2 regions of the Variovorax sp. FW305-3-2-15-B-LB1 genome follow, and region 2 is predicted to be linked to the other one. Evidence: riboswitches for the same ligand, from Rfam matches in the RefSeq annotation. Region 2 holds a riboswitch; the other holds the start of a gene.

Region 1 (3,334 bases), on a different contig from region 2:
TTCAGGGGTCTGGCCCCATGGTAGCAACGCCCCCTTTCCGCACGGGGAGACTCAGGCTATCGAGCCATCTCAGACCACGGGGCGGATCGGAATGTAGATCTCGCCGCCGCCGGCCATGAATTCTTTCGACTTCTCTTCCATGCCCTCGGCCACGGCCTCGCGCTCCGCCACGCCCTTCTTTGCGGCGTACTCGCGCACTTCCTGCGTGATCTTCATCGAGCAGAACTTGGGGCCGCACATCGAGCAGAAGTGCGCCACCTTGCTCGAATCTTTCGGCAGCGTCTCGTCATGGAATTCGCGCGCCGTGTCGGGGTCCAGGCCCAGGTTGAACTGGTCTTGCCAGCGGAACTCGAAGCGCGCCTTGCTCAGCGCGTCGTCGCGCGAGCGCGCACCCGGGTGGCCCTTGGCCACGTCAGCGGCGTGCGCGGCGATCTTGTAGGCAATGATCCCCTGCTTCACGTCGTCGCGGTCGGGCAGGCCCAGGTGCTCCTTGGGCGTCACGTAGCAGAGCATCGCCGTGCCGGCCCAGCCGATCATCGCGGCGCCGATGGCGCTGGAGATGTGGTCGTAGCCCGGTGCGATGTCGATGGTCAGCGGGCCGAGCGTGTAGAACGGCGCCTCGTGGCAGTGCTTGATCTGCTCGTCCATGTTGGCCTGGATCATGTGCATCGGCACGTGGCCCGGGCCTTCGATCATGGTCTGCACGTCGTGCTTCCAGGCGATCTGCGTGAGTTCGCCCAGCGTGCGCAGCTCGGCAAACTGGGCCTCGTCGTTCGCATCGGCACCGCTGCCGGGGCGCAGGCCGTCGCCGAGCGAGAAGCTCACGTCGTAGGCCTTCATGATGTCGCAGATGTCCTCGAAGTGCGTGTAGAGGAAGCTCTCCTTGTGGTGCGCGATGCACCACTTGGCCATGATCGAGCCGCCGCGCGACACGATGCCCGTCATGCGGTCCGCCGTGAGGTGGATGAACGGCAGGCGCAGGCCGGCGTGGATGGTGAAGTAGTCGACGCCCTGCTCCGCCTGCTCGATGAGCGTGTCGCGGTAGATCTCCCAGGTGAGGTCTTCGGCCACGCCGCCCACCTTTTCGAGCGCCTGGTAGATCGGCACCGTGCCGATGGGCACCGGCGAGTTGCGCACGATCCAGTCGCGCGTGGTGTGGATGTTCTTGCCGGTCGACAGGTCCATGACGTTGTCGGCGCCCCAGCGGATGGCCCACACCAGCTTCTCGACCTCTTCCTCGATGCTCGAGGTGACGGCCGAGTTGCCGATGTTGGCGTTGATCTTCACCTTGAAGTTGCGCCCGATGGCCATCGGCTCGACCTCGGGGTGGTTGATGTTCGCGGGAATGATCGCGCGGCCACGGGCCACTTCGTCGCGCACGAACTCGGGCGTGATGATGCGCGGAATGCTCGCGCCCATCGGGTTGCCCGCCACGCGCTTGGCGCGCTCCTCGTTGGCCAGGTACTCGGCCATCCACTCGCGCTTGCCGTTCTCGCGCAGGGCCACGTATTCCATCTCGGGCGTGACGATGCCGCGGCGCGCGTAGTGCATCTGCGTGACGTTGGCGCCCGACTTGGCGCGGCGCGGCGTGCGCTGCAGCGCCGAGGCACCGGCGCGCAGCTCGGCCAGGCGCTGCGCGTCGCGGTCTTCGTTCTTGGCGCCGTCGTCCAGCGCGTGGTGCGTGCGGCCTTCGTAGCTTTCGGTGTCGCCGCGCTCGATGACCCAGGCGCTGCGCACGTCGGGCAGGCCGCGGCGCACGTCGATCTCGACCTTCGGGTCGGTGTAGGGGCCCGAGGTGTCGTACAGGGAGACGGTTTCGCCGTTGGTCAGCGCCACGTCGCGCACGGGCACGAACAGGTCGGGCCGGCTGCCCGGAATGACGCACTTGTGCGAGGCGGGAAAGGGTTCGCGCGTCAGCGACAGCAGCGAGGTGAACTTGTCGGGGGCATTCATCGGGAGGCACTCCTTGTTGAGGGAAAGGGTGCTCCGCAATCGCTCGTGGACCTCGGGAGGCCCGCCACCGAAAAAGGGAGTGACGGACCGAAGTCAGGGAGTGCAGCTCTTCTTACGCCGGTATGACCCGGATCAAGTTCGCGGGTCGGCAGCTTTGCCATCTCAGCACGCCACATGCGTGCACCCCGGAGCGGGGCCGATTGTGCGGGCCGAAGCCCGCCGCCGTCAACCCGGGGGCTGGTGCAGGTCTCCGTCGACGTAGAACCAGCGCTCGTCCTCGCGCACGAAGCGGCTGCGCTCGTGCAGGCGGAACGCCACGCCCGTCGCGCCGCGCTGGCGGGCGACGAACTCGACCTCGGCGTGGTCGGCATCGAGCACCGAGCGCGAGCGGATGTCCAGCCCCAGCCATTTGACGCCCGGCTCGAACTCGACCGACGCCGGCCGCTTCGACGCATGCCAGGTGGCGAGCAGGTAGTCGGCACGCGCCAGCACGAAGGCCGAGTAGCGCGAACGCATCAGAGATTCGGCGTCGGGCGCCGGCGTGTTCTCGAAATCGTCGAGGTAGCGCCCACAGCACAGGGCGTAGCCGATGGGCTTGTCGCGACGGTCGGTGCGGCCGCAGGGGCAGGGGCCGGGAGTGGGGTCGGTGGCGCTCATGAAGGGCTCTATTGGAACACTTGGCGCGGCGGGGGCTGAAGGGGGCTTCCGGGCATGCCCGCTTTGCGAGGACCTGCCGGGGCTAAAGGCGCCGAGGCCTCTTGCGCCAACGGCTTGTGTCGCTACAGTCGTCCGGCGTTTCGTTCCTTCAAGCTGAACACCAAAGCATGCTTTTGCGATTCCTCAAGCTGTTCTTCCTGCTCGCTGCGACCCTCTCCTTGGGAGTCTTCGCCTTTCTGCACGGATTTAATGCATGGCGCGCCGGACAAATCGTTGTCACGCGAAGGGGACGCGAACCCTTTGTCGCAGCCGCCGATGGTGCATTTCCCATCACGTTCAATATGGAAGTCTCGGGATTGATGATCATCGGGGGTGCCGTTGCGCTTTGCGGCATTGCAGGCGTCGTCAAGTTCCTCATTAACACGCCGGACCAGCGACGCACGATGCTGACCCGTATGGATGGCGTCTCGCGCCGCGAGCGCAGTGACATGGACATTCCGTGGTCGATTGGGCTTGCCATCGTCGGGGCGGTTGTGGCGTTTTTTCTCTACTTGGGATTTAGAGTCCACGCGCAATAGGTTTGTCTGCCTGCAACCAGCCATGAGTGGCCTTTCATCAGCAAGAACGACGACGAACTCAGGAAAGTGTCCGCGCAGGGTTTCAAGCACTACCGCGAGACTGGCGTGCAACGGATGAGCGTGCGCAAGCTCGACGTCTCGGCGAT
Region 2 (3,334 bases):
GCGCGTCCGTTGACCGCCGCAATCACCGGGCGCGTTGAACTCGCCAACGCACGCAGGAAGCGGGCGACATGGCGCTCTTCGTTGCCGGCCTTCCCGGCAGCCACGGCAGCAAATTCGCCCAGGTCGTTGCCCGAGGTGAACATGCCACCTTCGCCTCGCATCACGATGGCCCGGACGGACGGGTCGCTCTCGGCGCCCGCGATGGCATCGGCCAGGCGGCCATACATCGCATTGGTCAGTGCGTTCATCTTCTCCGGCCTGGCCAGCGTGAGGGTCAGGACACCCTGGGTGGATTCGACGGTCACGTATTCGGTCATAGGTTCTCCTGGTTGCCCTCTCGCACCGTGCGAGAGGGATGGCATTTAATTCGCATGCGAAGTATATGCTTCGCGTGCGAAATAAATACGGATAAGATGTAACCTGCCGCGCCTTCGCTCAGGCCACAGGAATCCGATGAAAGCTCAAAAAAAATACAGGCTGGTGTTTCTTCTGAACGTCGCCCAGCGGGCGGTGCAGCGCTGGAAAGAAACCCGCGGCGACGCCCTGCCCGCGCTGTCGGCAGCCCAGGCCGGCACGATGTTTTTCCTGTCGACCAACGATGGCGCCCTGACGGGAGAAGTCGCGCAGGCACTGAACATCGGTGCCCCGGCCATGTCCGGCCTTGCCGCCCGGCTCGAAAAGGCCGGCTACCTGACCCGCGCGCAAGACCCGAACGACGGGCGCGCATTCCGCCTGTACCAGACCGAGGAAGGACGGCTTGCCGGACAGCGTGCAAAGGCCGGGCTCGGCGCGTTGAACGCACGGCTGACCCAGGGTTTCAGCGACGAAGAGATGGCAATCGTCGGCCGGTGGCTCGAATCGGTGGTCGAGAATTTTTCCGCCGAGGGCGCGGGAAAGCACGAGGAATAGGCCCTCGGTCCCGGCACGCCATCGGTGCGGCGGATGCAAGGCCCGTCGTGGCCGGATTCTTCCGTGCGCAGGAACTTTTCGGTGCGTCTGCGACACACGCGCCTAAAATGACATTTCGCTAGGGGTGCTGCACCGGTTTCGACCGGTGTGGCTGAGAAAGTCCCTTTGAACCTGACTGAGGTAATCCTCGCGCAGGGAAGCTGGTCCGGTGGCCTGTCGCGTTGTCTCGCGCGACGGCCGCGCCACTGGAGCCTCGCCCACCTGCCAAACCTTTTGCACTGGAGCAAACGGATGGCACACAACGACAACGACAGTTCCGCTTCGTCCGGCAACGAAGCGCTCACGCCCCTGCCCGCCTCCCGGCGCGTCTTCGGCTGGCACGACCACGCCTCGCTGTGGTTCAGCCTCGGCGTGGGGCTGCTGGTGATGCAGATCGGCGCCTACCTGGTGCCGGCCGTGGGCACGCGCGACGCGGCGCTGGCCATCGTGCTCGGCTCGCTGCTCGGCGCCGGGCTGCTGGCCTGGACCGCGCGGCTGGGCTGCGAAACCGGGCTGGCCAGCGCCGGCCTGATGCACGCCACCTACGGCAGCGCCTTCGCGCGGCTGCCGGTGCTGCTCAACATCGTGCAGCTGGTGGGCTGGACCACCTTCGAACTCGTGATCATGCGCGAGGGCACGCAGGCCATCGGGCAGCAAGCCTTCGGCGCCGCGCTGGGCACGGCCTGGGGCGGTGTGCTGACCACGCTGCTGTGGGGCGCAGTGCTGCTGGCGCTGCTCGCGGGCTCGATGGTGAAGCTGGTGCGCCGCTTCGTGAGCCGCTTCGGCCTGCCGCTGGTGGTGCTGTCGCTGCTGTGGCTCAGCTGGCAGTTCGCGACGCAGCTGCACGCCAAGGGCCTGGACGCCTTCTGGGCGCGGCCGGGCAACGGCAGCATGGGCATGTTCAGCGCGCTCGACCTGGTCATTGCGATGCCGGTATCGTGGCTGCCGCTGGTGGCCGACTACGCGCGCCACGGCAAGCGCAGCGCCGGGGGCGGCCTGGGCAGCGCGTTCAGTGGCACCTGGATCGGCTACGCGCTCGCCAACATCTGGTGCTACGCGCTGGGCGTGATGGTGGTGAGCGTGGCCGAGCCGGGCACCAGCCTCGTCATGGCGCTGCTGCTGGCCCAGGGCGGGCTGGTGGCGCTGGGCCTGATCCTCATCGACGAACTCGACAACGCCTACGGCGACGTGTACTCGGGCTCGGTGTCCACGCACAGCCTGCTGCCGCGCTGGAGCGTGAAGCGCTGGGGCCTGCTGCTGGCGGTGCTGTGCATCGGCCTGGCGCTGGTGCTGCCAATGCACACGCTCGAACCCTTCCTGCTGCTGCTGAGTTCGGTGTTCGTGCCGCTGTACGGCGTGATCCTCGGACGGCTGGGCAGCGGAAGTGCCGTGTCGGCGAACGGCACGCGCACCATCGACTGGGGCGCGGCGCTGATCTGGCTCGCGGGCATCGCGGCCTACCACGCGCTCGCCAAGTGGGCGCCGCAGTTCGGCTCGGCGTTGCCGACGCTGGCGGCGACCTTCGTTCTGGCCTGGCTCAGCCGGCCGACAGCGGCAAGCGGTGGGTCGGCACTGGCGCAAAGCCGTGGTTGAGCGGACCATGGCCCGCACCGACCTGCACATTCGCACCGGCGCGCATCGCGCCGAGGATGTACGCGCGTGCGCGCTCGACCGCCTCGGGCAGCGCCAGGCCCAGTGCCAGGTGCGCGGCGATGGCCGACGAGAGCGTGCAGCCGGTGCCGTGCAGGTTGCGGCTGGCGATGCGTTGCGACGCGAGCCGCTTGCGCGCGCCGCTGCGCTCCAGCAGCACGTCGACCACTTCGTCGCCGGGCAGGTGGCCGCCCTTGAGCAGCACGGCCTTCGCGCCGAGCGCGAGCAGTTCGTCGGCCGCGCCGTCGAGTGCGTCGATGCCGCCGATGGCATGGCCGACCAGCAAGGCGGCTTCGTCGAGGTTGGGCGTAACCACGACGGCGCGCGGGAACAGTTCGCGCACGAGCACCTGCACGGTCTCGGCCGCGATCAGGCGGTCACCGCTGGTGGCGATCATCACGGGGTCGAGCACCACGTTCTTCAGCTGGTAGCGGTCGATGGCCCAGGCCACTACCTCGACCACCTCGGGCGCGTGCAGCATGCCGAGCTTGACGGCGTCGACGCCGATGTCTTCCACCACCGCCTGGATCTGCGCCTTCAGGAAGTCGGGCGGCACGCCGTGGATGCCCGAGACGCCCACCGTGTTCTGCGCGGTGAGCGCGGTGATGGCCGTCATGCCGTAGCAGCCGAGGGCCGCGAAGGTCTTGAGATCGGCCTGGATGCCGGCGCCGCCGCCGCTGTCCGAGCCGGCGATGGAGAGCACGCGTGCGTAGCGCTGGGTGGGTGCTTGGGTCAT

Evidence for each region. A riboswitch is a leader RNA that binds a small molecule or an ion and turns the genes downstream of it on or off. The one in region 2 is predicted to bind thiamine pyrophosphate.
Region 1: it holds a riboswitch for thiamine pyrophosphate, as region 2 does, so the genes downstream of both, thiC (phosphomethylpyrimidine synthase ThiC) here and AC3WQR_RS06980 (purine-cytosine permease family protein) in region 2, are expected to answer to the same signal.

Annotation. Positions count from the first base shown of each region.
Region 1 is NZ_JBYSZY010000070.1:25,994-29,327, forward strand. Features, by position in the region: gene thiC (phosphomethylpyrimidine synthase ThiC) at 70-1,953, opposite strand; TPP riboswitch at 2,046-2,151, opposite strand; gene AC3WQR_RS28375 (YchJ family protein) at 2,179-2,610, opposite strand; gene AC3WQR_RS28380 (hypothetical protein) at 2,778-3,188, shown strand; gene AC3WQR_RS28385 (hypothetical protein) at 3,255-3,334, shown strand, end outside.
Region 2 is NZ_JBYSZY010000007.1:139,327-142,660, reverse strand. Features, by position in the region: gene AC3WQR_RS06990 (enoyl-CoA hydratase) at 1-317, opposite strand, end outside; gene AC3WQR_RS06985 (MarR family winged helix-turn-helix transcriptional regulator) at 454-909, shown strand; TPP riboswitch at 1,020-1,124, shown strand; gene AC3WQR_RS06980 (purine-cytosine permease family protein) at 1,201-2,541, shown strand; gene thiD (bifunctional hydroxymethylpyrimidine kinase/phosphomethylpyrimidine kinase) at 2,486-3,334, opposite strand.